Regions from separate parts of the Methylobacterium sp. AC433 genome, predicted to be linked through region 3. Evidence: predicted binding sites of a transcription regulator. Region 3 holds the regulator's gene; each other region holds the start of a gene.

The links. Region 3 encodes PhoB, which activates phosphate uptake and scavenging genes when phosphate is short. Its sites were predicted from a motif close to TGTCATNNANCTGTCAT; they were not measured.
Region 1: the regulator PhoB is predicted to act here: its motif matches at 5,999-6,015, upstream of ppk2 (polyphosphate kinase 2).
Region 2: the regulator PhoB is predicted to act here: its motif matches at 8,185-8,201, upstream of AC0IWM_RS22920 (inorganic phosphate transporter).

Annotation. Positions count from the first base shown of each region.
Region 1 is NZ_CEEDBN010000001.1:407,909-417,939, reverse strand. Features, by position in the region: gene AC0IWM_RS02010 (ArgE/DapE family deacylase) at 1-787, opposite strand, end outside; gene AC0IWM_RS02005 (DUF3325 domain-containing protein) at 840-1,178, opposite strand; gene AC0IWM_RS02000 (PepSY-associated TM helix domain-containing protein) at 1,175-2,713, opposite strand; gene AC0IWM_RS01995 (iron transporter) at 2,710-3,048, opposite strand; gene minC (septum site-determining protein MinC) at 3,483-4,148, shown strand; gene AC0IWM_RS01985 (enoyl-CoA hydratase/isomerase family protein) at 4,152-4,946, opposite strand; gene ppk2 (polyphosphate kinase 2) at 5,042-5,959, opposite strand; gene AC0IWM_RS01975 (TFIIS helical bundle-like domain containing protein) at 6,154-6,282, shown strand; gene AC0IWM_RS01970 (ABC-F family ATP-binding cassette domain-containing protein) at 6,302-7,927, opposite strand; gene AC0IWM_RS01965 (patatin-like phospholipase family protein) at 8,069-9,262, opposite strand; gene AC0IWM_RS01960 (histidine kinase dimerization/phosphoacceptor domain -containing protein) at 9,678-10,031, shown strand, end outside.
Region 2 is NZ_CEEDBN010000027.1:24,161-34,191, forward strand. Features, by position in the region: gene AC0IWM_RS22880 (GumC family protein) at 1-91, shown strand, start outside; gene AC0IWM_RS22885 (GNAT family N-acetyltransferase) at 167-1,366, opposite strand; gene AC0IWM_RS22890 (polysaccharide deacetylase family protein) at 1,558-2,637, shown strand; gene AC0IWM_RS22895 (hypothetical protein) at 2,643-3,053, opposite strand; gene AC0IWM_RS22900 (DUF2842 domain-containing protein) at 3,159-3,407, opposite strand; gene AC0IWM_RS22905 (ABC transporter ATP-binding protein) at 3,508-4,266, opposite strand; gene AC0IWM_RS22910 (ABC transporter permease) at 4,268-5,020, opposite strand; gene AC0IWM_RS22915 (NAD-dependent epimerase/dehydratase family protein) at 5,171-6,184, opposite strand; gene AC0IWM_RS22920 (inorganic phosphate transporter) at 6,283-7,926, opposite strand; gene AC0IWM_RS22925 (GcrA family cell cycle regulator) at 8,262-8,618, shown strand; gene AC0IWM_RS22930 (hypothetical protein) at 8,698-9,291, opposite strand; gene AC0IWM_RS22935 (superoxide dismutase family protein) at 9,615-10,031, shown strand, end outside.
Region 3 is NZ_CEEDBN010000001.1:636,795-646,825, forward strand. Features, by position in the region: gene pstB (phosphate ABC transporter ATP-binding protein PstB) at 1-423, shown strand, start outside; gene phoU (phosphate signaling complex protein PhoU) at 525-1,250, shown strand; gene phoB (phosphate regulon transcriptional regulator PhoB) at 1,280-1,984, shown strand; gene AC0IWM_RS03110 (matrixin family metalloprotease) at 2,055-3,095, opposite strand; gene AC0IWM_RS03115 (SDR family NAD(P)-dependent oxidoreductase) at 3,176-3,985, opposite strand; gene AC0IWM_RS03120 (MFS transporter) at 4,122-5,516, opposite strand; gene AC0IWM_RS03125 (alpha/beta fold hydrolase) at 5,666-6,685, shown strand; gene AC0IWM_RS03130 (NAD(P)-dependent oxidoreductase) at 6,722-7,591, shown strand; gene AC0IWM_RS03135 (hypothetical protein) at 7,610-7,969, opposite strand; gene AC0IWM_RS03140 (GGDEF domain-containing protein) at 8,158-9,024, opposite strand; gene AC0IWM_RS03145 (hypothetical protein) at 9,061-9,573, opposite strand; gene AC0IWM_RS03150 (hypothetical protein) at 9,582-10,031, opposite strand, start outside.

The DNA.
Region 1 (10,031 bases), 230 kb from region 3:
GGTCGGCGAAGTGGGGATGGGCCGCCTTCTCGGCGTTCCAGCGCGCCTCGAGGGCCCGGAGGGCGCCGATCACCCGGTAGCTGGCGTCGATCGCGTTGGCGCCGGCGCCCATCTCGCGGACATGGACCGGGCGGCCGCGGACCTCGACGGTGAACCAGAGCACGCCGACATTGGCGCGCACGAGTTTCTCGTCCTCGGGCTCGGGGATCAGCACGGCGTCGGCGCGGTAGCCGCGTAGGTGGGTCATCAGGGCGCCGTTGCCGGTGGATTCCTCCTCGACCACCGATTGCAGGGTGACGGTGGCGGCCGGCTGCAGGCCGATCCTGGCCAGCGCGTCGAGGGCGAACAGGTTGGCGGCGTGGCCCGCCTTCATGTCGGCGGCGCCGCGTCCGTACATCCAGTCGCCGTCGATGACGGGCTCGAAGGGCGGGTGGGTCCAGAGGTCGGCGGGGCCGGGCGGCACGACGTCGACATGAGCCTGGAGGATCAGCGAGCGCCCCGTCTCGGTCCGTGGCCGGTGGATGCCGACGACGAGGGGCGCCTGCGAATGCGTCTCGGACATCGCCGCCCCGCCCGGATGGGCGGCAAGGGCGGCCCCGTCCATGGTGAAACGGTCGAGGGCGTAGCCGCGGGCGCGGAAGGCCCGGAAGACGTAGTCCTGGATCGCGTGCTCGGCACCGCGCGTCGAGCCGAACCGCACCAGGGCCTGGGTGTGGGCGACCTGCTCGGGAAATCCCGCCGCGACGGCCTGGGCGATGCGGGCGGCAAGGGCGGGATCGAGGGGCATCGGCTCTCCTGCGCGGGCAGCGTCTGCGCCGAGGATAGCGACGCCGGGGCGTTCAGGCGAGCAGCGCCGCCGCGAGGGCCAGCGGCAGGGCGAGGAGGGCCGCCGGGCGGATCCAGGCGGGGCGGTAGGAGACCAGTGCGACCACGAGGAGCGCCGCGCCGGTGAGCGAGCCGATCCACTGCACCGGGCCGAAGTTCCAGTCCGCGGTCACGACAGCCGCCGCGAAGGAGGCCGCGATGGCGACCCAGCCGGCGAGGCGCAGCGCCCGGGCGCGGGCCCGGCTCTGGCCACGCCCCACGATCGTCCGGTGGTGGCGGTCCATGGCGAGGCATAGGGCGGCGAGCCCGGCGAAGCTCAGGGCGAGGTTGAGGGCGATGGACAGCGGCGTCATGCTTCGACGAGACCTTCTGTCACCCGGGCCGGGCCGGGGCGCGCGGCCTTCGCGTCTTGCCGGCGCGCCTCATAGTGGGAAACCTTGCGCGCCCCGAGGGCGAGGGTGAGACCCAGCCCCAGCATGGCGGCGTCGAAGGCCAGGAAGTCGAGGCCGCGATCCGTCGTCAGGGCGCCCACCACCGGTACGATCCCGAAGAGGAGACCCGCGGCGAGGCCCATCTCGGTCCAGGCCCGGCGGTGCGGGCGAACCAGGGGCACGAGGGCGGCGAGCGCCCAGGCGCCGAAGAACACGGCGCCCTCCCAGGTCGCCCGGTGGGCGAGGTCGACGGGCAGCAGGCGGTTGCCGAGAAAGAACGCCGCCATGCCGATGGGCAGCCCGAGGATCGTGCCGATGTTGAGGCCGCGCACCAGGCGCAGGCCGAATCCCGGCGCCTCGGCCGCCTTGGGCGCGCGGGCGACGGTCCAGAGCACGAGGCCCGTGGCGATGGTGGCCGCGCCGAGCAGGCCGCAGAGGAAGAACAGCGCCCGCAGGGCGGAGCTGGCAAAATGCGCCTCGTGCAGGCCCATGAAGCTCGTGAAGACGTGTGCAGCCGGCTTCAGTGTCCCCACCCGCTCGACGACCGCGCCGGACACCGCGTCGAAGGCGATCTGCGGGTGCTGGTGCGCCAGCCCGTGGGGCTCCTCGAAGACGGCGACCACCGTCGCGTTGGCGTCGCCCGGATTGTTCACGATGACCATCTCGAGGGGCTCGGCCACCTCGCCCTGGGCCCGGGCCAGGAGCGGCGCCAGCGGCAGCGCCTCGGCGGGCCGGCCCGCGGCCGCGCGCCAGGTCGTGGTCTGGGCTGCCTCGACGTAGAAGCGCAGCTCGTCGCCCTTGTAGGCCGCCGTCACGCCCCAGGGCATGTACATCACGCCGAGGGTCACGATCCCCGTATAGGTGATCATCAGGTGGAACGGCAGGGCGAGCACGCCGGTGACGTTGTGCGCGTCGAGCCAGCCGCGCTGGGCCGACTTGTCCCGCCGGAAGGTGAAGAAGTCGGCGAAGATGCGCCGGTGCGTGACGATGCCGGAGATCAGAGCGACGAACAGGATCAGCGCGGCGGCACCGACGATCCAGCGGCCGAGCGTCGGCATCATCTGGAGCTCGTAGTGGAAGCGGTAGAAGAAGTCGCCGCCCTGGGTGTCCCGCGCCCGGGTGGGCGCGCCCGACTCGACGTCGAGCAGGGCCTGGCCGAGGGGCGCCTCGAGGCTGTCCATCCAGTAGACGCCGATCACCGGCCGGTCCGGCTGCGGCACCGAGACGTACCAGGCCATCGCTTTCGGCGCATGGGCCTTCAGGTAGGCGACGCCCCGCTCGGCGGCCGAGACCGGATCGGTGGGGCCGGCGCGGAGCTCCGGGCGCATCCAGAGCGAGATGTCGGTTCGGTAATAGGTGGCGGTGCCGGTGAGAAAGACGGCGAACATCACCCATCCGGTGACGAGCCCGGCCCAGGTGTGAAGCCAGGCCATGGACCGGCGAAAACCCTGCCTCATGCGGGTGGCCCCATCGAAGCGCCATCGAAGGCGAGCCAGAGGCCGAGGCCCAGCAGCGCGATCGGAAGCCCGAGGCCCAAGGCGGCATGCAGCAGGGTGCGGGCGGCGAAGACCCAGATCACGGCGCCGGCCAGGATGGCGAAGCTGATCAGGGTCGCGGTGGCCACCGCCTCCGAGCGCACCATCGGGAGGGTCAGGGACAGGAAGGCGGTCGCGAGCGCCGCCAGCGCGTAACCACCGAAAGCCGCCAGCCCGACGCGCGCGGCCACCGCCGAGCGGTAGCGCCAGCCTCGTCGCAGGCGGACCCTGTCGGGAAGACTGGAAACATCCGTCACGGGCAACACCTTCGAGACGAGCGTGGGCGAGACGAGGGCGGAGACGAGCCCCGCAACGGCAGGCAGAATCGGCAGTCCCGGCCGGGACAACCTGCCGGACCGCCTCCCGATCTCATGGGGATCGCTCCGCTATAGCGATCCTGGTCTTTGGCTCGCAAACGCTATGTTATGGAATCATTCCAATTCGACCGCGGCGCGCGGCGAATTGCCTGCGACTTCGTCGAGCCCCGGACACCCTTTGGATGTCCCTATGCCGGCGGTCCGGCGGAAATCGTGTTGACGGGCCGCAGGTCGCGCCCTGTGCACCCGGAACGCGGGTTAGGATAAGGTGACGGCCAGCGCCCGCTTCCCGCGAACACCGCCCGAGAACAAGACACCCGATCGTGACCTCCAGCTCCCCACGTCCCCCGATCCGCTTCCGCGGCCGCTCGTTCATGGCTCTGGTGCTCGCCCCGGTGCTGCCCGTTTCGGACTGGCTCGACGACCTCGACGCCCTGGCGCGGCGCTCACCGGCCTTCTTCGTCGGGCGGCCCGTCATCCTCGACGTGGCCGGGCTCGGGCTCGAGCGGGAGGCCCTCGTTGCCCTGGTGGCCGATCTCGCCGCCCGCGACGTCGCCGTGATGGGCATCGAGGGCGCGGATCCGGGCCAGCTCGGACCTGGTCTGCCGCCGCCTCCGGCGGGCGGGCGTCCGGTCGACGCGGTCCCGGCGCCGGAGGCGACGCCGGACGCCGGGCCGGATGCGCCCGTAGTGCCGTCCGCGCCGGCCCCTTTCCGCTCTCTGATCCTCGACGCGCCGGTGCGCTCCGGCCAGACCATCCTGCATCTCGAGGGCGACATCACCGTGATGGGCTCGGTGGCCTCCGGCGCCGAGGTGATCGCGGGCGGCTCGCTCCACGTCTACGGCGCCCTGCGCGGCCGGGCGATCGCGGGGGCGGCGGGCAACCCGGAGGCGCGCATCACCTGCCGTCGGTTCGAGCCCGAGCTCATCGCCATCGACGGCCTCTACCGCACCGCCGACGACCTCGGCCCGGTCCAGCGCGGGCTGCCCGCCCAGGTCCGGCTCGAGGGCGACGCGATCAAGGTGGCGGCGTTGGACTAGGCGCTAGCGCCCCGTCCAGTTCGGCGGGCGCTTGGCGAGGAACGCCTCCATGCCCTCCCGGAAATCCGCGCTGGTGTAGCAGAGACAGATGAGGTCGTCGCCGGGACGCTCCTCGCCCGTCTCGTCCTCGACCTGGAGGCGGCGCAGGCCCTCCTTGGTCGCCCTGAGCGTCAGCGGCGCGTGGCCGGCCACCAGGGTCGCGAGCTCCGTGGCGCGGAGGGCCAGGGCCTCCGCGTCGGCCACCACCTCGCCGACGAGACCGATGGCCAGGGCCTCCTCGGCCCCGACGAGGCGGGCGGTGAAGATCATGTCCTTGACCCGCGCCGGGCCGATCAGGGCGGAGAGGCGGCGCAGGTTGCCGAGCGAGAGACAGTTGCCCAGAGTCCGGGCGATCGGAAATCCGAGCTTGGCGTCGCGAGTCGCGATCCGCAGGTCGCAGGTGGCGGCGATGGCCGCGCCCCCGCCGGTGCAAGCGCCCGCGATGGCCGCGATCGTCGGGACGGACAGGCGCTCCAGGGCGCCCATCACCCGGTCCATGAAGCGCTCGTAGTCGATCGCGTCCTGCGCGCTCGCAAAGCTCCGGAACTGGGCGATGTCGGTGCCGGCTGCGAAGGCCCTGTCGCCCGACCCCGTGACGACCACGGCTTTGACGCCCCCGTCCGCTTCGATGCGCGCGCAGGCATCGATCAGGCCCTGATACATGCCGAAGGTGAGCGCATTGCGCGCATGCGGCCGGTTGAGGGTGAGGCGGGCGATGCCGCCCTCGACCGTGAAGAGGAGCTCGTCGGTCTGGGTCATGCCAGGTTCCTGGGTGCGAGGCACGGAAGCGTATCCGTCCCTCTCGCCCATCGGGGCCGGCCGGAGCAAGCGGCCGGCCTACGTCCTCCCCGGTCTCAGAACACCGAGGGGACGAACATCTCGGGCGGCACCGGGTGGCGGGTGTAGTCGTCGTGGCGCTCGCGGTCCGGCAGGTGCACGGGCGGATGCTCGACGTCGCCGTAGGGGATCTGCGTCAGGAGATGGCTGATGCAGTTCAGGCGAGCGCGCTTCTTGTCCACGGCCTCGACCACCCACCACGGGGCTTCCGGGATGTGGGTCCGCGCGAGCATGTCCTCCTTGGCCTTGGTGTAGTCCTCCCAGCGGCGGCGGGACTGCACGTCCATCGGCGAGAGCTTCCACTGCTTCAGGGGATCGTGGATGCGCATGTGGAAGCGGAATTCCTGCTCCTCGTCCGTGATCGAGAACCAGTACTTCAGCACGATGATCCCGGAGCGGGTCAGCATGCGCTCGAACTCGGGCACCGAGCGGAAGAACTCCTCGACCTCGTCGGGCGAACAGAAGCCCATCACGCGCTCGACGCCGGCGCGGTTGTACCAGGAGCGGTCGAACAGCACGATCTCACCGCCGGCCGGCAGGTGGGTGACGTAGCGCTGAAAATACCATTGCGTGCGCTCGCGCTCGCTCGGCGCCGGCAGCGCCGCGACGCGGCAGACGCGCGGGTTGAGCCGCTGGGTGATGCGCTTGATCACGCCGCCCTTGCCGGCGGAGTCGCGGCCCTCGAAGATCACCACGACGCGCAGCTTGTGGGCCTGGACCCAGTCCTGGAGGCGCACCAGCTCGTGCTGCAGGCGGAACAACTCGCGGAAATAGACCTTGCGGTCGAGGCCGGGCGGACGGGCGGGCTGACCGAGCTCGTCGGCCAGACGCTCCAGGCGCTCGTCCTCCATCTCGAGTTCGAGTTCCTCGTCGAAGTCGTCGGCGACTTCCCGGCGGATCGCCTCGACCTCCGCTGCCCGCTGCGCGCTGTCCATGTGGAAGTCCCGTCCCTGCCGAAATAACGCCCGGCTTAGATCACGGATTCATGACAGGCTTGATACGGCACCGCACACGAGGAGTCGGACGAGGGAACGGGGACCGACCCCTGCGGGTTGAAGGGCAAGCTGCGCCATTTCGCGGGCCGCGAGCCCGGCTCGCCCGGCGCCCCACACAGCCAGAGGGTCCACCCATGAGCCTGATCGGACGCATCGTCACCAAGCTCCTCGGCAACGAGGACCGTCCCGTGGTCCGCGACGACCGCAACTACGATTCCGGCACGCCGCTCGGCCGCCTCGTGACCAAGATCCTGCGTAGGTAAGGTTTGGAGGCCGGGCGGCTCAGGCCGCCCGGCGCTTCTGTTTCTTTTCGCGTCCCTGTCCGGGCGCCCGCTGGCCGGCACGGGTCCGGTCGAGCACGAATTTCGCGTAGTCGTCCATGTCTCCGGCGAAGGGCTTGACCGTGTTGTCGGCCGCCAGCCAGAGGCGATCCGCCACCAACTCCATCAGCGAGCGGTCGTGGGTGATGAGGATGACCGCCCCGCCGTAATCGTTGAGCGCGTCGAGGAGCGCCCGCCGGCTGTCGATGTCGAGGTGGTTGGTCGGCTCGTCGAGGATCAGCAGGTGCGGCGCCTGCATCGCCACGAGGTTGAGGAGCAGCCGCGCCCGCTCGCCGCCCGACAGCGCGTCCACCGTCGTCTCCTGCTTGTCGAAGGCCAGCCCGAAGCTCGCGAGCTTGGCGCGCCGGGCCGATTCGCTGTCGTCGGGCCGCTCGCGCCGGATGATCGCCAGCGGCGTGTCCTTGGGATCGAGGGCCTCGATCTGGTGCTGGTGGAACCAGCCGACCTGCACCCGGCCTTCCCGCACCATCCGGCCGTCGCGCACCTGAAGCGCGCCCGCTGCCATCTTGGCGAAGGTCGACTTGCCCGCACCGTTGACGCCCAGCAAGCCGATGCGGTCGTCGACGTCGAGAGTCAGGTTGAGGTCGCGCAGCACCGGCGCGTCGTCGCCATACGCGATGGTGGCGTCGGTGAGATGCATCAGGGGCGGGGCGAGCGGGCGCTTCGGCGAAGGCAGATGGAACGGGGCCACGTGTTCTTCGATGGTCGTGGCGATCGGCTCCAGCTTGGCGAGGCGCTTGACGCGGGACTGGGCCTGTGCGGCCTTCGAGGCCTTGGCCTTGAACCGGTCGATGAAGCTCTGGAGATGCGCCCGCTCGGCCTCTTGCTTCTGCTTGGTCGAGGCTTGCAGACGGGCCTTCTCGGCCCGGCGCTTCTCGAAATCGTCGTAGCCGCCCGTGTAGAGTTCGAGCTTGCCCCCGGCCACGTGCAGGATCGCGTCCACCGAGTTGTTCAGCAATTCGCGGTCGTGGCTGATGATCAGGGCCGAATGGGGATAGCGCTTGAGCCGCGCCTCCAGCCAGAGAGCGCCCTCGAGGTCGAGGTAGTTGGTCGGCTCGTCGAGGAGCAGCATGTCCGGCTCGGCGAAGAGCGCGGCGGCGAGCGCCACGCGCATGCGCCAGCCGCCGGAGAACTCCGCCATCGGCCGGGCCAGGTCCTCGACCGAGAAACCGAGACCGGCCAGGATCTCGCCGGCCCGGGCCGGCGCCCGGTCGGCGTCGATCTCGATGAGGCGGCCGTAGATTTCGCCCATGCGCTCGGGTGCGGCGGTCTCGAGTTCGGCGTTCAGGGCCTCGCGCTCCACGTCTGCGGCCAGGATCGTGTCGATCAGGCTGACGGGGGTCGCGGGATGCTCCTGGTCGACGGAGGCGACGCGGGCGGTCTTCGGCAGCAGGATGGCGCCGCCGTCCGGCTGCAATTCGCCGAGGATGATCTTGAACAGGGTCGACTTGCCGACGCCGTTGCGGCCGACGAGCCCGACCTTCGAGCCCGGCGGAACCGCGACGCTGGCGCGATCGAAGAAGCGCCGGCCCCAGGCGCTGAACGTCAGGTCTTCGATCTGGATCATACTGGAGCTCGTCGGGGTGCGGGCACCGGACGGACCCGGACGCGTCCCGGACCCTACCGCACCGCACCATCCGGCGCGAGGGGCGCCCGGTGCAACCGCCCCCCTCGCCCCACGCGCCCTCCCAGCCGGCCGGATGCGGCCCTACTGCGCGGCGACCACGGAGGCCTTCACCAGCGGCGCCACCGGCACGCTCTTGTGCCAGAAGCTGCCGGTGCGGCCGGTCTGGTAGCCGGTCTCGTACAGGCTGCGCATGTAGCCCGTGTCGAAGCCGCGGGCCGTAGAGGTGTTGGGCGCGGATTCGTCGATATAGGCGAGGTTGAAGCCGATGCCGTTGGAGCGCGTGAAGGCGTAGGTCGAGGCCAGGGTGGCGCGGCTGCGGGCGCGGCTGGCCGTCGTGAACGAGCGCTCGACGATCGAGAGCGTGTTGTTCTTGGCGAGGTCGAATTCCGGCTCCAGGCGCCCGTTGATGATGACGTAGATGTCCGACTTGGCGCCCGCCTTGAACCGGCCGTCGCGCAGCAGGAACGACTGCGGCAGGGTGAAGACCGGCGTCACCACCGAGCCGTCGACATGCATCTCCTGGAAGGTGCGCTGCGCCGCCTGGACGTCGATGAGCTGCGGCGGGAACACCGCCGGAATGCTGGCCGAGGCGGTGAGCACGTCGGTGAACAGGTCGAGCGCGGCCGGGCCGCCGCTGGTGGCGATGGCGCCCATGTTCCAGATCACGGCACGCTGGGCGTCGAGGTTCGTCGTCACCACGAGGAGGCGACGGCCCTTGGCGTGCTGGGCCGCGACCGCGGCCAGGAGGTCCGGCGTCACGTAGCGGCGCACGAGATCGCGCAGGCGACCGTCCCCGAACAGCCCAGAGCCGAACAGCACGTTGGCGAAGCTCGGCGACTGCACCAGCGTCGAGGCGACGCCGCTGGTGTAGATGTCCTTCAGGTAGGCGTCGTATTCCGGGCCCACGAAGGCGAAGGGGGCGATGAGGGCGCCCGTGGAGACGCCGGAGACCAGGGAGAATTCCGGGCGCTTGCCCGATTCGGTCCAGCCGTTGAGGAGGCCGGCGCCATAGGCCCCGTCGCCACCACCGCCGGACAGGGCGAGGTAGGCGAACGGCACCTTGCTGTTCTGAGGCCGCGCCGACATCTCGGTGAAGGTCTTCTCCGAGGCATCCGCGTAGGCGCGGACATTCGGATCCAGCCCGGGCAGGACCGCGGCGGCGGCCTCGCTCGCCGTGTAGGGCGTGCGCGGGGTGGTGCCGCAGGCCGCGAGCTGGCCGAGGGCGAGGAGGGCCAAGAGCCCCCGGCTCCATCGGAGACGACGCATGTTCGACATGTTCACTGCCAAGATTCCGGAGCCCGACCCCGACGCGACCCTAGCATGAAAAACGAGCTTGGCCGTTCCCGTGTTCCGGCTACGCTTCCCGACGCCGCACCGGTGTGTCATTCGCGCAGCAATCGGGCCGATCTCGTCGGACTCGCGAAAGCGTGTAGGCATCCCGGCGCTGCGCGGTCGGCTGCGGCATCAAATGAACTTCCTGGGCACACGTCCGTTGGAGCACCATACGGTGACGGTTGACCGTCACGGTCATGGTCCGACATCCCTCACCCCTCACGACATCTGCTCCAGCCGACCGGTCGCGCCCGCGCGGGCCAGCCGCGCCGGCCGCACGTGCCGCCGATGGTCCCGAGGATGTCGGCATGGGCGGGGCGGCCCCGCAGGTCGGTGGCACGAGGAGGAGGCAGAGGCGATGGAACGAGACGACGCGTGGCACATGACGGACGACCTGATGGTCGAGGACGGCAAGGGCGACCCCTTCGCCGCCGCCATCCGGGCGACCCGCATGCCCATGATCGTCACGGATCCGCGCCGGGACGACAACCCGATCGTCTTCGTCAACGACGCCTTCCTGCGCCTCAGCGGGTACGAGCGCGACGAGATCATGGGTCGCAACTGCCGCTTCCTGCAGGGCCCGGACACGGATCCGAACGCGATCCAGCAGCTCCGCGAGGCCGTGGATGCCCGGCGCGACATCGCCGTCGACATCCTGAACTACCGCAAGGATGGCAGCCCGTTCTGGAACGCCCTCTACATGAGCCCGGTC
Region 2 (10,031 bases), on a different contig from region 3:
GGTGGCCCAGGACCAGGCCGCCGCGTCCCTCGCCCCCGAGGCACCGGCCTTTTCCGAGGACGCGATGCCCCTGCGCCGCTCGGCCGCCTGAACCGGCCCGCCCGATCGTCGAATCACACGCCGCCCTCGCATCCGCGCGGGCGGCGCCCTGCGTTCGGGACGATGGTCACTCCGCCGCCACCGCTGCCCGGCGCCGGCGCAGGCGCTTCACCAGGGCCATCAGGCGCGGGTCGCGCTTGATGCGGCGCTTGAGGCGGGCGGCGGCGATGGTCCGGAGGGCGAAGGCCTGCCCGCGCAGGGTCACCGGCAGGGCGACCTCGCCCAGTTCGATGGTCTCGTCGCAGATGCTGCTCTTGTAGCGAGCCTCGCCGACGCCGAGGTCGAAGCTCCGCCGGCCCCGGGCCGTCTGGTCGCCGACGAGGTGGTGCAGCAGGATGTCGCCCGGGCTCGACCGGCTCACCGCCGGGTCGGCGTCGAAGGCGGTGAACATGCCGCTGTAGCGCTGCCCGTCGACCGCCCCGGCGAAGACCGCGAAGACGCGGCCGGTCTCGGTGGCCACGAGGGCCGTCACCTCGAGGACAGAGCCGCCCGCCGGGGAGGCCGCCCGGGCGAGGAAATCCCGCACCGCCGGATCGGCATAGGGATCGGCGAGGCCCATGGCGGCGAAGCGCGCGGCCTTCTGCGCGTAGAAGGCGGCGAGGAAGCGCCCGACCTCCTCGGAGGTCTCGGCCCGCCGGCAGGCCACGGGTCCGAAGGCCTCCACGAGCTTGCGCTCCTTGGCGCGCAGCTTCTTGCGCGCATCGCTGCTGAAGACGCGCTTCAGCGTCGCGTCCGGGTCGGGGCCGAGGATCAGCCCGTAGCCGTCGCTCGGGGAGGGCTCGGCCCGATGGTGCAGGGGATTGGCGGCGCCGTCCCAGAAGCGGGGCTGGTGCGAGAGGGCGAAGACGTCGATCCCGGTCGCGCGGCCGAGCCGGGACAGGGCCTCCGCCAGATCCTCCGGGGGCATCGCCGCCGCCTCGCGCGAGGCGAAGAGCGGCATGTGGTAGTTGGCATGCTTGGCGCCGACGATCCGGGCCACCCGGGCCCCGCCCTCGCGCGCGACCACGAGTGGCAGGAGCACCCGCGGACGCCCGGCCGCGTCGCGCAGGACGACGATGCGCAGGTCCGCGTCCGGCATCGTCCGGGCGAAGGCCGCGACCCAGTCGAAGCGCTGGTAGGGCGTCGCCAGCACGGCCGGATCGGCCTCGAGGGCGCGCCACAGGGCCTCCGCGGCGGCCAGATCGTGGAAGACCTCCGCGGCGAGGCCGTGCCGCTCCCGCGCGCGCATCGCTCCGGCTCCGGTCAGTTCATGGGCGAGAACGGCCATGCCATCATCCTTGCCATCATCCTGGGCGACCGGCGGGTCGGGACCCTCCGGAATGTTGCGCCGACCCTGGACCGGCAGCCCTTAACCCACCGGTGACGCCGGGCCGACACGCTCTCCCTGTCTGCGCGCGTGGGTAACGAAACCTTGCCGGTTGGCGTGCTCCCCTGCGGGGCCGCCGAAACGGATAAACCATGTCCGCGCCCGACACCTCCGCGACCCCGACGCCCCCCCTGAGCCGGCGCCACCGGCTGTTCGCCGCCGGCTTCCGCGCCATCGCGGCGAGCCGGGCGGATCTCTGGCTCGGCCCGGTGGCGCGGGGGCGCGGGCTGATCCTGACCTTCCACCACGTCCGCCCCGAGCCCCCGGGGGCCTACGCCCCCAACGGCCTGCTGGCGATCACCCCCGATTTCCTCGACCGGACCCTGGCGCTGGTGCGCCGGCGCGGCTTCGAGATCATCGGCCTCGACGCCCTGCCGGAGCGCCTCGCCACGGGCGGGCGCCCCTTCGTGGTGCTCACCTTCGACGACGGCTACCGCGACAATGCCGAGCACGCGGCCCCCATCCTGCGGCGGCACGGGGCCCCCTGGACGCTGTTTCTCACCAGCGACTTCGCGAGCGGCCGGGGGCGCCTCTGGTGGCTCGAGCTGGAGGAGGCGATCCGGCGCCTCGACCGGGTCCGGGTGCCCGAGGCCGGGCTCGACCTGCCGGCCCGCGACGCGATCGAGAAATCCGCGGCCTTCGACAGGGTCTACCGCCACCTGCGGTCGGGAGCGGAGGCGTGGCTCCTCGCGGTCATCGCCGGCCTCTGCGCCGAGGCCAGCCTGGCCCCGGGCGCCATGGCCGGCGACCTCTGCCTGTCCTGGTCCGAGCTGCGCGACCTCGGCCGCGATCCGCTCCTGACCTTCGGCGCCCACACGATCAGCCACCCGATGCTGGCCAAGCACGACGACGCGGTCGCGCGCCGGGAGATCGGGGAGGGGCGGGCGCGGATCGCGGCCGAACTCGGCCGCCCGGTGGCGCACCTGTCCTACCCGGTGGGCGATCCGACCTCGGCCGGCCCGCGCGACTTCGCCCTCGCCCAAGACCTCGGCTTCGCGACGGCGGTGACGACCCGGCCGGGCCACCTGTTCGCGGCCCATGCGGACCACCTGCACGCGCTGCCGCGGGTCTCGGTGAACGGCCACCACCAGACGGAGGCCGCGCTCTCGGCCCTGCTCTCGGGGGTGCCGTTCCTGGCCTGGAACCGGGGCCGCCGGCTCAACGTCGGCTGACGGGCTCAGCGCCGGCGGCGGTGCCGGCGATAGGAGCGGCTCTCGCCGCCCGCGATGGCGAAGCTGGCGCTCTGCCGGCCGTAGCGCGCGTGGCGCCCGCGCCGCGTGCGGTGCCCGATGGAGGCGATCGCCGCCCCCGTCGCGGCGGCACTCGCGGCGATGTTCTGCGGAATCGCCGCGAGGGCGCTGGCGACCTCGGCCGAGGCGGCGCCGGTGGAGACGCCGCTGGCGACGTTCTTGGCGGCCGGGCCGAACATGGCGAGGCACTGGTTGTAGGCGAGGTCGTTCTTCAGGCGCTCACAGTCGGAGACCGAGCGCGGCGCCCCTTGCGCCCGCGCCGGCTGCAGCGACAGGGCGGGCAGGACCGACAGGATCGCGAGGCCGAGCAGGAGCGAGGGCGTGCGCAGGCTTAGCATTGAGCGGAACGACGGCCTTTTGACGAATGACACGGCGCGCTTCTGGGCCGCGAGTGCGGCGAAAACCCGACGCGAACCGACGTTTTCTCCCGAGATCCCAGGGTTTCAGCGCCGGTTCCCGGCGTCGTTCCCGCTCGCGTCGTTCTCACTCGCGTCGTTCTTGCCCATCCAGCTGATCAGCGGCATCAGCGGGAAGATCCAGGCGATGCCGAGCAGGGCGTAGAGCACCGCCTGCACGGGCGCCGGCGTCTCGGAGATCCGGCTGTCGGCGAGCGCCATGGCGAGCGGCGCGTAGACGATGATGAAGGCCAGCATCACGATCGTGCCGATCAGCGAGCGGGTGCGGCGGCGCATCGGCCATGTCCTCGAAGCGAACGGGTGGTTCCAGCGGGGGTAGAGCGCCGGGCGAGGGATGGCAACGGCCGCGCCCGCGACCCTTTCCGCACCCGCCGGGCTAGAGCTCCGCCGAGCGGTTCGACAGCTCCATCCGCAACTGCCGGGCGGCCTCCTGCAGGGCGGCGTCGCGCCGGCGCCGGGGCCGGGGCACCGTGATCGGCATCTCGGCCGACAGCCGGCCCGGGCTGCCGGCGAGCACGACGACCCGGTCGGCGAGGGTCACGGCCTCGTCGATGTCGTGGGTGACGAACAGGATGGTCTTGCCCGTCGCCGCCTGAATGCGCTGCAGCTCGTCCTGCAGGCCCTCGCGGGTGAAGCTGTCGAGCGCCGAGAACGGCTCGTCCATGAGGAGCACGTCCGGATCGACGGCGAGCGCCCGGGCGATGGCGACGCGCTGGCGCTGGCCGCCGGAGAGCTGGTGCGGCCAGCGCTGGCCGAGGTCGCTCAAGCCCACGAGGTCGAGCATCGCCTGCGCCTTGGCCAGGCGCTCGGCCTTGGACAGGCCGCTGCCCTCGAGCCCGAAGGCGACGTTGGCGATGACCCGGCGCCAGGGCAGGAGCCGCGCGTCCTGGAAGACCAGGGCCATGGGCGTGCGGCAGTCGGGGCGGGCCCGGAGGCGCACGCTGCCCGAACTCGGCTTGGCCAGCCCGATCAGCACGCGCAGGACGGTGGACTTGCCGACCCCGGATTCGCCCACGATGACGAGGAACTCGCCGCGTGCCACCTCGAGGTCGAGGTCCGCCAGGATGACGTTGCGGGTGCCGGCGCGCGCGTAGGCGAGCTCGAGCCCCGCGATGGAAATGATCGGCTCGGACATCTCAGGCGCGCCACCGTAGGAGCCACCCCTGGAGGGCGACGAAGGCCGTGTCGAACAGGCCGTAGAGGGCGGCCATGGTGAGCATGTAGACGACGACGATGTCGGTGGAGAGCAGGCTCGAGGCCTGCATCATCCGGGCGCCGACGCCGGGCACGCCGAAGATCTCGGCGGCCACCACCGCCATCCAGGCCTGGCCGAGCGCCGTGCGCAGGCCGACGAGGATGCCCGGGGTCGCCGCCGGCAGCAGGATCTTGGTGAGCCGGGACCAGGGCGAGCCGAAGCCGAAGGCCTGGGCCACCTCGACGAGGTCGCGGTCGACGCCGCGTACCGCCCCCTGCGTCGCGAAGAACACGATCCAGAACACGCCGATGGCGATGATGAAGACGGCGGCCTCGGGCTGGACGCCGAACCAGATGATGGCGAAGGGCACCCAGGCGAGGCCGGGGATCGGCCGCAGCAGGCGCACGATCCAGGCGGTCGCCGCCTCGAACCAGCGGAACATGCCGCTGAGGAGGCCGAGCGCGATGCCCGCGCCCGCGCCGACGGCGAGGCCGGTCACGTAGTGGCTGAGGCTCGACAGGACCGCCTCGCCCCAGACGCCGAGGCGCACTTCGTTGAGGAAGGCCGCCGGGATCGTGCTCGGCGGCGGCAGGAAGGCCGGGTTGATCAGGCCGAGGCGCGGCATCGCCTCCCAGAACACCAGGAAGGCGAGGAGCCCGGCCGCCGCCAGGGCGGTGGAGCGCAGGGCCATCATGGCCGGCCACCCGCGACGCCGTGGGACGAGCCGTCTCGGCGGAAGCGCCGGGGCGGGAAGGAACTGGGGATCATCGGAGGGACATGCTTCGGTCGGAACGGAGGGAGACGGGTCTGTGGCGGAGGTCTGCCGGAGCGGGGACCTCGCGGATCAGACCCCATAATAGCCCCGGTACCACGCCACGAAGGCGGGGATGCCAGTGCTGAGCGGCGTTTCGGGCACCGCACCGATCAGCGCCCGCAGGAGGTCGGTGCTCGCCTCGGTGCGGGGCACGTCGCCGGGAGGCAGGGGCTGGAGGATGCGCTCGGCGCGGACGCCCAGGGCCCGCTCCAGTTCGTCGATCATCGCGTCGACCCGGACCGGGCGGCCGCCCCCGATGTTGACGAGGCGGAACGGCGCCACCGGGCTCAGGGTGTCGCCGGCGCAGGCCGGGCCTGCCCCGTCGCCGGGGCGGGGCGGGGGACGGTCGATCAGGCCCCGGACCGCCGCGACGAGGTCGTCGACATAGGTGAAGTCGCGCTCGGCCGCGCCGCCGGCGAAGACCGTGATCGGCTCGCCCGCCAGGATCTTCCGCGTGAACAGGAACAGCGCCATGTCCGGCCGGCCCCAGGGACCGTAGACGGTGAAGAACCGGAAGGCCGTGGTCGGGATGTCGAACAGGTGGCTGTAGGCATGCGCCATCGCCTCGCCGGCGAGCTTGGAGGCGGCGTAGAGGGTCAGCGGCGTCACCGCGGGATCGGTCTCGCGGAAGGGCAGGTCGGTGTTGCCGCCATAGGCCGAGCTCGTGGAGGCGAACAGGAGGTGGCGCACCGGATGCGCCCGAACCGCCTCGATCAGGTTGGCCATGCCGACGAGGTTGGCCTCCACGTAGGCGCCGGGATTCTCCAGGCTGTGGCGCACGCCGGCCTGGGCCGCGAGGTGCACCACGATCTCGGGGGCGGCCCGGCCGACCGCCTCCCGCAGGGCGCTGGGCGTCTCCAGGCGGGCCTCGACGGCGGTGAAACCGGGATCTCGCGCGAGGTCGGCGTGTCGCGCCCGCTTCAGGGCGACGTCGTAATAGTCGCTGAAGCCGTCGAACCCCGTGACGGCGTGCCCCTCGTCGAGGAGGCGCCGCGCGAGGTGATAGCCGATGAAGCCGGCGGTGCCGGTCACGAAGACGCGCATGGGGTTCCTGGCGGCCGTCCGAACCCGGACGAGCCCACCCCCGACCTACACGCAGCGCCGCGCGACCTCAAGAAAGCCGAGGTTCCCCGGCCCGCCCGTCAGAACACGTGCCGCAGGATGAAGAAGAGGCTGCCCGCCAGGGTGATGGCCGCCGGGAGGGTGAGCACCCAGGCCAGGGCCATGTTGCGCACCGTGGCGACCTGCAGGCCCGAGCCGTTGGCCGCCATGGTGCCGGCGACGCCGCTCGACAGGATGTGGGTGGTGGAGACGGGCAGGCCGTAGAGCTCGGCGAGGCCGATGGTGCCGGCGGCCACGATCTCGGCCGAGGCGCCCTGGGCGTAGGTGAGGTGGGTCTTGCCGATCCGCTCGCCCACCGTGACGACGATGCGCTTCCAGCCGACCATGGTGCCGAGGCCCAGGGCCAGGGCGACGCAGACCTTCACCCAGGTCGGGATGTAGCGGGTGCCGTCGTTGAGCAGGCCCTCGTAGGCCTTGAGGGTCTTGCCCTCCGCCTCCGGGAAACCGGCGCCGGCGCCCGGCAGCAGCCGGACCGCGTCGGCGGCGAGGTACATGTCGTTGCGCAGGTTCGGGGTCGCGGCGGCCGGCACCTGGCGGATCGCGCCGTGGCGCTGGACCGAGGCGGCGATGTCGTCGGAGAGGGCGGCGAGCGCCGCGTAGACGGCGGGGGTGTTCAGCGCCCCCGTGCGCAGGGCCTCGCTGACCTGGCCGCGGGCGGCCGCCGCGTCGGGGCGCGCCGCGGTTCCGGCCCGGGCCGCGAACACCGCGCTGGCGTCCTTCGACTGCTGCACGAAGACCGGGGTCATGTCGTCCGACATGGTGCGGTTGAGGGCATAGGCGGTGGGGGCCGCGCCGATCAGGATCAGCATGATCAGGCCCATGCCCTTCTGGCCGTCGTTGCCGCCGTGGAAGAACGACACCAGGGTGCAGGTGAGGATGAGGAGGCCGCGGATCCAGAGCGGGGGCGGGGCCTCGCCCTCGGGGGCCTCGTAGAGGTCGCGTCGCTTGACCACCGCCTTCATGGCCAGGAGCAGCAGGGCCGCCAGGACGAAGCCGAGGACGGGCGAGAACAGCAGCCCCTCCAGCACCTTCACGGCCTGCCCCCACTCGACGCCGGAGGTGCCCTGGCCCTCGGGCGCCATCAGCTGGTTGGCGAGGCCGACGCCGATCACCGAACCGATCAGGGCATGGGAGGAGGAGTTCGGCAGGCCGAGCGCCCAGGTGCCGAGATTCCACAGGATCGCGGCGATCAGCAGCGAGAAGATCATCGCGTAGCCGGCGGAGGAGCCGACCTGCAGGATCAGCTCCACCGGCAGCAGGGTGACGATGGCGTAGGCCACCGCGCCCGAGGACAGCATGACCCCGAGGAAGTTGAAGGCGCCGGACCAGACCACCGCCACCACCGGCGGCATCGCGTGGGTGTAGATCACCGTCGCCACCGCGTTGGCGGTGTCGTGGAAGCCGTTCACGAACTCGAAGGCCAGGGCGATGAAGAGTGCCAGGGCGAGGAGCGCGAAGGCTCCGATCGCCAGCGGGCTCTCGCCCACCGCGTTCATGTCGTGGATCAGGCTGTAGCCGGCATAGGCGAGCCCGCCGACGAGGACGACCGCGAAGGCGACGAGGCCCGAGACGTGGATGCCGCCGTCGAGGTTCGGGCCGGGGCAGCGCCCCGATCCCGTCTGCGGCGGCGCGGAGCGAAGTCCGGGGGCGATCGCGTCGGCCATGAATCGGGTCCCTCGGCGGGGCGATCACGCGGGCGGGACGATCCCGCCGCGACGCCCCACACGCTCCGCCCCTATGACGATCCTGTCACAGGACGATGACAGCGGCCCCATCTCCTCACGCGGGCCGGGATGAAACCCGATGCTGGTTCGTGCGCGGACCCGGACCCGCGTTCGGCCCCTTAAGCAAGGGGCGGGAAAGCTGTGCGCTGCAACACACACATGCGTCGGCACTTGTTTGCCGGGGGGCAAACCCCAGATATAACAGCATCATGACGCTGTCGCGTCCGGTTCGGCCGCGCTTTCGACCCGTTCCGGGTCCGCGAATCTTCCCCAACATGTCTGCGGGCCGCCCGCTGGGTCCATGCAGGGGAAAGGTCCTCCCGAAGGCGACACGCTCCCGATCCGCCACAATCCGCAGGGCCTCGCCCGCGAAAGACAGTCCGCGAGTCATCCGATCCATGAACCAGCTTGTCCGCATGTCACAGGTCGGCGAGGCCGATGCCATCGCCGAGCCCTCCGCCGAGCTGCGGGTGCCGTTCGCGCAGTCCGGTGCCTTCGTGTGCAAATTCATCATCGGCGAGCCCAACGACCGCGCCGTCTGCTGCGGTGCCCCGGCGCCGGACGGCAAGAGCTGGTGCGCCTTCCACCGCCGCATCGTGTTCGAGCCCGCCCGGCCCGGCCGCCTGCGCTGATCCGCAGGTTCGGCCCCGATCTGCCTCGAGCCCCGCCGGCATCCCCGGCGGGGTTTTCGTTTGCGCTGCCGGCCGAATCCTAGTCGTCGCTCTCCTCCTCGTAGGGGCGGTAGGTGCGCAGGCGCCGGCCGTCGGGAAACTCGATGCTGCGGGATCGGACCACGAGGTAGCCGGCCTCCTGGGCCTGCCGGATCCGGCGCGCCCGGTCGTCCTCGTAGATGAACGTCCCCGTCGGGGCCGGAGCCACCCCGTAGCTGTAGCGAATCACCGGCGGCCGCGCCGCATAGGCAGCGGGTCGCTGGGCGAGGCGGCGGCCGGCGCGGTCCGGGGCGGCGGGCGAACGCGCGACCGCGCGGATGGTCTGGTGACGCGGCGCGGAGGCCGTCCGGTGCGTGACCCGCACGCGTGCTTCGGTATACCCGCGCACGCTCTTGGGCGTCCGGGCCGCCGCCTGGATCGGGCGCTTGGCCTCGGCGGGCGCCGCGGGCGCGGCGGCTTGGCTCGGGGCCTCGGGCGCCGGCGCGGGCTTGACCTCGGCGGCCCCCCGGGCCGGCGGATCGGTCCAGGTCCGGCCGGACGCCGAGGATTGCGGCGTCTCCGACAGGGCCAGGGTGGGCAGGGCGCCGATCACGAGAGCAAGGAACCCGAGACGGCGAGGGACGGCGAACGTCATGGGAACCTCCCAACGAGCCTTACGCTGCAATCACTGATGACACCGTGCCAAGATCTTGAGCCCGTCCACCGGGAGAGACTTGGTGAATCAGGGTCCGACCTCGGCCTCGTCAGGGGAAACTTAGCGAAACCTTAAGAGCTCGTCCACGCACCGGGAACGTCTTCGTGCCGGAGAACACAAATGCTCGCGACGGTCAGGGCATCTGGCCTCCCCGGCCGCGGCATGGGAAAGGTCGCGCATCCCCGGCATTGCCGTGGATCGCCCCGGGACCATCTTCGTTGACGCTCCACTGGCGTACCCGGCGTGGAGAGGAGAGCCATTTCATGAGACGACTTCCGTCGGTCCTCGCCCTCGCGGCGAGCACGGCCTTCGCCGCCCAGACTGCCCTCGCGCAGCCCGCCCCGGCCGCGCCCGCGGAGGCAGCGCCCCCCGCGGCACCGCAGACCTTCGAGAGCCCGATCCAGAACGGGAAGGGCGAGCCCATCGGCAAGATCGCGATCCGCGACGGCGCGAGTTCCCTGGTCATGCGCGTGACGATCCAGCCCGGCGGCCTTCCCCCCGGCTGGCACGGCATCCACTTCCACGCCGTGGGCGATTGCTCGGACACCGCGAAGTTCGAAAAGTCGAAGGCCCACGTGAACCACGACCAGAGCAAGCACGGCCTGCTCAACCCGGAAGGCCCGGACGAGGGCGACCTGCCCAACGTCTTCGCCAATGCCGACGGGTCGGTGAACGCGGAG
Region 3 (10,031 bases):
TACGAGAAGCTGCCCAAGGCCGACCTCGACGTGCGCGTCGAGGAATCCCTGCGCAAGGCCGCCCTCTGGGACGAGGTGAAGGACAAGCTCAAGCAGTCCGGCATGGGCCTCTCCGGCGGCCAGCAGCAGCGCCTCTGCATCGCCCGCACGGTGGCCCAGCGTCCCGAGGTGATCCTGTTCGACGAGCCGACCTCGGCCCTCGACCCGATCTCCACCGGCCGTATCGAGGAGCTGATCGAGCAGCTGCGCTCGGAATTCACCATCGTCATCGTCACGCACAACATGCAGCAGGCCGCGCGCATCTCGCAGTTCACCGCCTTCATGTACCTCGGCGAGCTGGTGGAATTCGGCCCGACGACGCGCATCTTCATGAATCCGGAGAAGCGCCAGACGCAGGACTACATCACCGGCCGCTTCGGCTGATCCTCGGCAGGCCGGAACCGACCCGCGTGGGCCGGTGGCGGCCCGCGCCAGACACCATCAGGGCGGGCACCGGACAGGAGGCCCGATCGAGGAGCACACCCATGCCCGACCACATCGTCACTTCCTACGACACCGACCTCGAAGATCTGCGCCGCTCGATCTCCGAGATGGGCGGCATCGCCGAGAAGATGATGACCGAGGCCGGAGAGGCCCTGGTGCGCCGGGATTCGCCCCTGGCCCAGGCGGTGATTTCCGCCGATACCCGCCTCGACACCCTCCAGCGCGAGATCGAGGAGCGGGCGATCCTGCTCATCGCCCGGCGCCAGCCCCTGGCGATCGACCTGCGCGAGACGGTGACGGCGATCCGCGTCTCGAACGACATCGAGCGCATCGGGGATCTGGCCAAGAACGTCGCCAAGCGCGTGGTCGCGATCGCCGACCAGGTCCAGCCGCAGAAGATCGTCATCGGCGTCCAGCACATGAGCGACCTGGTGCAGGAGCAGCTCAAGGACGTCCTCGACGCCTATGCCAGCCGGGACATCAAGGCCGCCCTCGACGTGTGGGAGCGCGACGACGCCATCGACGCGCTCTACAACTCGCTGTTCCGCGAACTCCTGACCTACATGATGGAGGATCCGCGCAACATCTCGTTCTGCACGCACCTCCTGTTCGTGGCCAAGAACATCGAGCGCATCGGCGACCACACCACCAACATCGCCGAGACGATCCACTACCTCGTCACCGGCGAGAACCTCCTGGCCGAGCGCGAGCGCCCGAAGAACGACGCCTCCAACTACGCCACCGTGGACATGCCCGGCGCGGCCTGAACCCGTGCCGGTCTGATCGAAAGCGCACGATGAGTACGCGTATCCTGATCGTCGAGGACGAGGAGGCCCTCACCCTCCTCCTCCGCTACAACCTCGAGGCCGAGGGATTCATCGTCGACTCGGCCGCGCGCGGCGACGAGGCGGACCTGCGCCTGCAGGAGCAGGTCCCCGACCTCGTCCTGCTCGACTGGATGCTGCCGGCCCTGTCGGGCATCGAGCTCTGCCGCCGCATCCGCGCCCGGCGCGAGACGGAGCGGCTGCCGGTGATCATGCTCACCGCCCGCGGCGAGGAGGGCGACCGCATCCGCGGCCTCGGCACGGGGGCGGACGACTACATCGTGAAGCCGTTCTCGGTGCCCGAGCTCCTCGCCCGGGTCCGTGCCCTGCTCCGCCGGGCCAAGCCCGCCCACGTCGCCAACCTGCTGGTGGCCGGCGACATCGAGCTCGACCGGGTCAGCCACCGCATCCGCCGGGAAGGCCGCGAGATCCATCTCGGGCCGACGGAATTCAAGCTCCTCGAATTCCTGATGCAGAGCCCCGGCCGGGTGTTCTCCCGCGAGCAGCTCCTCGACGGCGTCTGGGGCCACGACGTCTACATCGACGAGCGCACGGTCGACGTCCATGTCGGGCGCCTGCGCAAGGCCCTCAACCGCCCGCGCCAGAGCGACCCGATCCGCACCGTGCGCGGCTCGGGCTACTCCTTCGACGAGATGTTCGAGGCGGAGGCCGAGTAGCTCAGCCGAGCAACTCGGCCGAAGGGCCGGCCCCCGAACGGCCGATTGCGGTCGGCGCCCGGGTTCGCCCTCAGGCGAACAGCATGGTGTCGGTGGGCAGGTGGACGGTGAAGCCCTTGCCCTCGTCGACCCAGTTTGGGCCGGCGGCGCCGTGGTTGATGCCGTTGGCCTCCTCGGCACTGCCAGCGAAGTGATGCTGGCCGGTCTGGGTGTTGTAGAAGCGCTCCAGGGTCAATCCGCCCGACGCACTCGCATCCGCGTAGGCCTCGAAGGCCACGCCCTCGTACTTGTAGCTCGGCGCGGTCTTCAGGACCTGGTCGCGCTCGGCGACGCTCGTCGTGAAGAAGTGGGCGTTCGAGACCGTGTCGAAGAACCGGAACACGTCGACGGTGTCGGCGCCCTTGGCCGGAGTCGCCCAAGGGGTGCCCTCGTAGGTGAACCACGGCAGCGTCTGCTGGATCTGCAGCTTCTCCGCCGTGCTCGTCGTGTAGAAGTGATCGCCCGTATGCGTGTCGTAGAAGCGGTACACCGCCGTGACGGCGCTGGTGACGGGGCTGGCGGTGACGGGGGCCGCCGGGGTCGCCACGACCACCGCCGGGGCGCTCGGCGCGCCGTAGAGGGCCTGGATTCCCGCGATGTCGCCGGCGCCGAGGGTGGTGATGGCGGGATTGAGGATCGCGTTCATCACCTCGGGCTTGGCGTTGTAATGGTCGAGCCCGAGGGCGTGGCCGATCTCGTGCAGGGCGACGACGGCGAGGTCGACGTTCTGGTTGCTGATCACGCGGGCGCCGGAGGCGTGCCAGCCCTCGCCGCTGTCGAAGGTCACGGCGGCGGATTGCATGCGCTGGCCGCTGTAGGAATAGTTGGCGTAGCCCAGGGTGTTGCCGAGGCCGTCGATGCCGCCGAGGGTGAAGTCGATCTGGGCGGTCGCCGTCGAGGCGACCTGCTGGAACGCGATGTTCGCGGCGGTGGCCCAGGTCGCGAAGGCGCCCTGGAGGATGCCGAGGAAGGTGGTCGGGATCGTGCCGTCGACGGCCCAGGTCACGGTGCCACCGCCCGTTCCCGCCGCGCCCGCGCCCCAGCGCGGACCCTCCAGCGCATAATCCCCCATCGGCTCCCCTCCCGTCCGTTCGGGCCAGGGTCGGTCGGAGAGCTTACGATTGCCTTAACCGCACCCGCCGGTGCGGTCCCTCACACGATGCTGCGCACGACGCCGCCGTCGACGCGAAGCGCCGCGCCGCTGGTGGCGCTGGCGGCCGGGCTGCAGATGTAGGCGACCATGCTGGCCACCTCCTCGACGGTGGCGAGGCGGCCGATCAGCGAGGTCGGGCGATGCTCGGCGACGAAGGCGCGGCCCGCGGCGTCGAGGTCGACCTCGCCTCCCGTTCCCGCCTGCCCCTGCGCCATGCTCTTCATGAACTCGGCCACGCCCTCCGACAGGGTCGGGCCCGGCAGCACGCTGTTCACGGTGACGCCGCTGCCGGACACGGTCTCGGCGAGGCCTCGGGCGACGGCGAGCTGCGCGGTCTTCGTCATTCCGTAATGGACCATCTCCACCGGGATGTTCACGCCGGATTCGGAGGAGATGAAGACCACGCGGCCCCAGCCGCGCGTCACCATGCCGGGGGTGTAGGCCCGCGACAGACGCACGCCGCTCATCACGTTGGTGTCGAAGAAGCGATGCCAGTCCTCGTCCGGAATCTCGAAGAAGGGCTTGGGCTCGAAGATGCCGGTGTTGTTCACGAGGATGTCGACGTCCGGCAGACCGGCGACCACGCGGGCCGCGCCGTCCGTGCTGGCGACGTCGCCGGGCGCTCCGATGAAGCCGGCATGGCCGGTCTCCCGCTTCAGGCGCTCGACGGCGTCGCGGACGCGGTCCTGCATGCGCCCGTTGATCGCCACGTTGGCCCCGAGTTCGCCCAGCGCCTTGGCGATGGCGTAGCCGATGCCGCTGGTGGATCCGCTGACGAGGGCGCGCTTGCCGGACAGGTCGAGATGCATGGGATCGTCCTTCGTGAGGGTCTCGGCCCCCGTGCGGCCTGTGACCGCCCGCGGGCCGGGGCCGTGGGAGGCCTTCGTGCGGATCAACGCGCGGGACGGGACCTGGTGCGATCGCCCTCCGTTTCGGCCTTCCGCCTCAGCCCTCCGGCCGCCGCCGCAGGACGCTCGTCACCGCGCCGAGGCTCGCGAGGCCGACGGCGCACCACAGGGTCGCGGCCACCGGGCCGGCCGGCGCGCTTCCCTGGTGCAGCCCGAAGATCACCGCCACCAGGGCGGCGCCGAAGGATTGGCCGGTGAGGCGCGCGGTGGATTGCATGCCGCTCGCCCCGCCGCTGCGGTCGCGCGGGGCGCTGGTGATGATGACCTTGTTGTTGGGAGACTGGAACAGGCCGAAGCCGAGGCCGCACAGCGTGAGGCGCCAGGCGATGTCCAGGTGCGAGGCGCCCTCGGGCAGCAGCGCGGTCGCCGCGAGGCCCGTGGCCATCAGGGCGAGGCCGAGGCCGCCGAGCAGCCCCGGGGCATAGCGGTCGGCGAGGCGCCCCGAGATCGGCGCCATCAGGGCGATGGCGATCGGCCACGGCGTCATCAGGAAGCCGGTCTGCGTCTCGGAGAGGTGCAGCACGTCCTGGAAGTAGAAGGGCAGGGCGACGTAGGCCATCATCTGCGCCGAGAAGGAGGCGATCGAGCTCGCCATCGACAGCGCGAAGGCCGGGATCCGCAGGAGGTCGACGGGCAGGAGCGGGCGCGCCATCCGGGTCTGCGTCCAGACGAAGACCGCGCCGATCGCCAGAGCCGCACCGATCTCCGCCAGCGCCACGCCCCGCGTCGCCGGGTCGCCGAGGCCGTCGACGCCGATGATGAGGAGCCCGAAGGTCAGGGCGTTGAGCACGGCGCTGCGAAGGTCGAAGCGCCCGCCGCTCCGGGGCGTCACCGGGAGGGTGCGGGCGCCCACCGTCAGCGCCACGAGACCCACCGGCAGGTTGACGAGGAACAGCCAGGGCCAGGTCGCCACGGACAGGATCGCGGCCGCCACCGTCGGCCCTGCGGCGGAGGCCATCGCCACCACCAGGGCGACGTTGCCGACGCCGCGCCCGATCAGCCGGTGCGGGTAGATGAAGCGCACCAGGGCGATGTTCACGCTCATGATCCCGGCCGCCCCCAGCCCCTGGGCGATCCGCGCCGCCACCAGCCAGTCGAGGGTGGGGGCGAAGGCGCAGGCCACCGAGGCCGCCGTGAACAGGACGAGGCCGGTGAGGTAGACCCGGCGATAGCCGAGGATGTCGCCGAGGGACGCGAGCGGGAGCAGCGCGGCCGTCACCGCGATCTGGAAGCTGTTGGTCACGAAGATCGCCGCGGAGGGCTCGACCGCGAGGTCCTTGGCGATCACCGGCAGGGCGACGTTGACGATCGCTCCGTCGAGCACCGCCATGGTCATGGCGAGGCCGATCGCCAGGAGCGCCAGCATGCGCTCGCGCACCGGCAATCCGTCCGTCACGGGCTCCGCCGCGGCGCTGGGGGCATGCTTCGTCATGGGCGGACCCCTGGGACGCTGCGGCGGGTTTCGCAAGGGCCGGCGCGACTCGGCGTGTCCTTTGTCACCTCGATCCGGCGGTCCGCGGCCGGAACCTGCGCTATGTCGGACGGGACGCGCCCGACCGCGCGCCGCTGCCGGGAACCCACATGGACGCGCTCCTCAAGATCTCCGCCCTCCTGCTGGCGGCCCAGATGTCCCTGGCGCCTGTCTCCGCCCAGACCGCCGGGACGGACGCCGCACCCCTCGGCATCGGGCTCGAAGGCTTCGCCTATCCCTACCCGGTCTTCTTCCTCGAGCGGATGCGCGACGGCGAGCGCCAGCGCCTCGCCTACATGGACGTGGCCGCCGAGGGTCAGGCCAACGGGCGCACCGTCCTCCTCCTGCACGGGCGCAATTTCCCGTCGAGCTACTGGCAGCCGGTGATCCAGGCGCTCACCCGCGCCGGCTACCGTGTGGTCGCTCCGGACCAGCTCGGCTTCGGCAAGTCGGCCAAGCCCGTGGGGGCCTACACCTTCGACGCGATGGCGGCCGACACCGTGGCGCTGCTCGATTCCCTGAGCCTGCCGCGGGTCGACGTGGTGGCCCATTCCATGGGCGGCATGCTGGCGGTGCGCCTGACCCGCAACGCCCCGACGCGGGTCAACAGCCTCGTGCTCGAAGCACCGATCGGCCTGGAGGATTACCGGTTCACGGTGCCGCCGGTCTCCGACGCCACCCTGCTGCGCCTGGAGGGCGACGCCACCGCGGAATCCTACCGGCGCCAGCTCATGACCAACTACGCCCTGTCGCTGCCGGCCTCGGCCATCGAGCCCTTCGTGTCCCTGCGCGAGCGGGTGAAGGGCTCGGGCGAGTATCCGCGCTGGCTCCAGTCCTTCGTCAATTCCTACCAGGCGATCTGGGGCCAGCCGGTGGTGCACGAGATCCCGCTGATCCCGGTCCCGACCCTCTTCATCATGGGCGAGAACGACCACAACGCGCCCGGCAAGCCCTTCGCGCCGGAAGCCCTGCGGGCGGGGATGGGGCGCAATGCCGAGCATGCGCGGACGCTGGCCGGCCAGATGCCGAGCGGCCGCGCGGTGGTCCTTCCGGGCATCGGCCACCTCGTCCACATGGAGGCCACGGACCAGTTCAACAGCCTGACGCTCGAATTCCTCGACGGGCACTGAGCGCCGGGCCACCGCAACGGGAGACACGTCATGGGCATGGATGTCGGGATGATCGGCCTCGGCCGGATGGGCCGCGGCATGGCGGCGAGCCTGGTCCGGGCCGGGCACAGGGTGCGGGTCTGGAACCGCTCGGCCGGCGCGGCCGACGGGCTGGCCGGGGTCACGCCGGTGGCGCGCGCCGCCGAGGCCTTCGCGGGGGATGCGGCGATCACCATGCTGGCCGACGACGCGGCCCTGCGCGCGGTGATCGTCGAGGGCGGCCTCCTCGACGGCGGGACCCGCCCGGGCCTCCACCTTTCCATGAGCACGATCTCGGTGGCCCTGGCCCAGGACCTCGCCGCCATCCACGCCCGGGCCGGCGTGCCCTACATCGCCGCCCCGGTCTTCGGACGCCCGGACGTCGCCGAGGCCGGCGCCCTGAACATCGTGGCGGCCGGAGACCCGGAGGCGGTGGCGCGGGCGCAGCCGCTCCTCGACGCGATGGGCGCCCGGACCTGGGGCTTCGGCTCGGAGCCGCACCGCGCCAACGCGGTCAAGCTCGCGGGCAACTTCATGCTGATCTCGGCGATCGAGGCGATGGGGGAGGCCGCCGCCCTCGCGGAGGGGCATGGGGTGCCGGGGGCCGACCTCCTCGAGCTCCTGACCGGCACCCTGTTCGCCTCGCCGGTCTACAAGAATTACGGCGCCCTCATCGCCGCCCGACGCTACGAACCGCCGGGATTCAACCTCAAGCTCGGCGCCAAGGATGTCGGGCTGGCGCTGGCCGCGGCCGGGGCGGCCGGGGTGCCGATGCCCTTCGCCAGCGTCCTGCGCGACAACCTGATCGAGGCGATCGGCCACGGCGATGCCGACAAGGACTTGGCGGCCCTGGCGGAGGTCGCGCGCCGCCGCGGCCGGACCGCCTGAGGCTCGAAATCTGCCCGCTCAGCGGCTGAAGACGAACAGCGACACGCCCACCACCATCGGCACCAGGGCGGCGACGCCGATGAACAGCGGCATGATCCAGCCGCTGCCGCTCTCGGGCTTGGCGGCCTCCCGCGCCTTCGGCGGCGCGGCCTCGGTCTTCCGGGCGAGCGCGATGCGGTCATGCGAGGGCGCGTTGCCGGCCGCCTCGTCGTCGGTGCCGAGCTGCGACAGCCCCGGGTCGTACTGGGCGATCTTGTCCCCGGTCCGGCCGCTGTCGATGTCCGCCTTCAGCATGGCGGTGGTGGGCCGCTCGGACTCGGGCGGTGTCTCGACCGCGAGGTTGCCCGGGGCGGGGGGTGTTTCGGATCGTAGGGTCATGCGGCGGCTCCATCGCTTGGGGCGCATCTGTGAGGGAGCAACGCGCCGTGGCCTCGCCCGTTCGCCGCCCGCTCTGACGCAGGAACGCTTCACGCCGGAGACGTCGTTCGCGTCCGCCCCGGCCGGCCTGCGCTGTTCAGGGAGCGTGACCCGGTCTCCGCCATCCGCACAGTCCGCGTCAGGGAGCGTCAGGCGGCGCCGCGCGCCCAGGCTTCTCCTATCGGCCGGCCCTCCGCGGCCTGGAGGGTGACCTGGTTCCGCCCGTTGTGCTTGCTGCGGTAGAGCGCGGCATCGGCGCGGGTCACCAGGCCGTCGCTGGTCTCGCCCGGCCGGAACGCGGCGACGCCGAAGGAGCAGGTCCGGGTGCCGACGGCGGGCAGGGCCGTCGCCGCGATCTGCCGGCGCAGATGCTCGGCGAGGGTCGCCGCCGCGTCGAGACCGGTCCTCGGGCAGACGATCATGAACTCCTCGCCGCCCCAGCGCCCGATCGTGTCGGCCGGGCGCGCGCCCTCCGCCAGGACGGCCGCGAGGGCGACGAGCACCCGGTCGCCGACCTTGTGTCCGTGCCGGTCGTTGATCGCCTTGAAGTGGTCCACGTCGGCCAGGATCACGCAGAGCTCCGTGCCGTCCGCCTCCGCTGCGGCGATCGCCGCCTCGAGGGCGGCGTCGAGCCGGCGCCGGTTGTCGAGGCCGGTGAGCAGGTCGGTGTTGGCGAGGCGCTCGAGGTCCTGCGTGCGCTCGGCGACGCGGGCCTGCAGCGAGGCGTTCATCTCGCGCAGGTCCTGCATCAGCCGGGCGTTCTCCTCGAAGGCCCGGCGCAGGCGGCGGACCATGGTGTTGAGTGCGTTCGTCAGCGCATGCAGCTCGTGGCGTCCCCCGGCCGTCAGCGTCAGGGGGCGGGTCCCGAGGGTGTCGGCGTCGAGATGGGCCAGGAAGCGGCTGATCTGCGCCAGGGGGCGCCCGACCATGTGGCGGATCACCACGAAGAAGATCAGCCCGAGCACCAGAGACTTCAGCGCCGAGTTGATCAGGATCACGATGAGCGTGTTCTTCACCCGGTCGATGGCGATGGCGTCGTTCGAGTGGAGCGTCTAGGAGCCGGTCGGGTAGCGCTGCCCGTCGCGCTCGGTGTGGACCAGGGCGAAGGTGCGGCTGATGGCGCGGCCGAAGACCGGGGGGGCCGCGGTCTCGGTGCCGTCGCGCGCCACCTCCACGATGCGGCCGTCCGGCCCGGTGATGGTCCCGAGGGCCTGGACGCGACGGCCGTTCTCGTCGCGCACCTCGACGCCGAGCACCGCGGGCAGTTCCGTCATGCCGGTGAGGATGCCGGTGAGCACCGCGGCGTTGAAGCGCCACTGGGCATCCTCGATCCCCGGGCCGAAGGTCCGCTCCATGGCGGACAGGTCGTCGCGCAGCCGGTCGCTGGCGCGCCGATACTCGATCGCCATCTGGACCCCCGTGAGGGCGATCGCCACCACGATGTAGCAGCCGAAGATGACCCGCATCAGCCGGGTGGCGAGGGCGCGGCTGGGGGGCGGCACCTCGGAGGCCCGCCCGGGGCCGGCGGACCCGGGCGTCCGGGAGCGGAAGGGCGATCTGGGCATCCGCGGCGCTACTCGCTCGACAGGAAGGACGAATCGTAGACGGCGTGAAGCTTGGGCAGGTCCTCCGGGGCGGACCAGGCCTCGATGATCCGCCGGTACTCCGCCGTCGGGCGCACCTCCGACAGGATCGCGTCGATCCGGTCGATGATCTCCCGGCCCCAGGGGGTGCGCGAGCACATCACCCGGCTGAACACCGGCTCCGGGGCCTCGGCCAGGGGCAGCCCGACCCAGGGCCTCGGCTCACCCAGGGCCGCGGCGTAAAAGGCCGCGATATCGGCATACTCGACGAGGTAGTCGAGCCGGCCGTTCTGGAACATGCGGAAGGCTTCGTCGAACTCGGAATGCAGCTGCGGCGCCCCCACACCGAGCAGGATCGCGTCGATCGCGGGGCCCAGGGAGCGGTTGCGCAGCATGCTGGTGCGCAGGTCCGGATGGTCCGCGAGCAGGCTCCGCAGGGA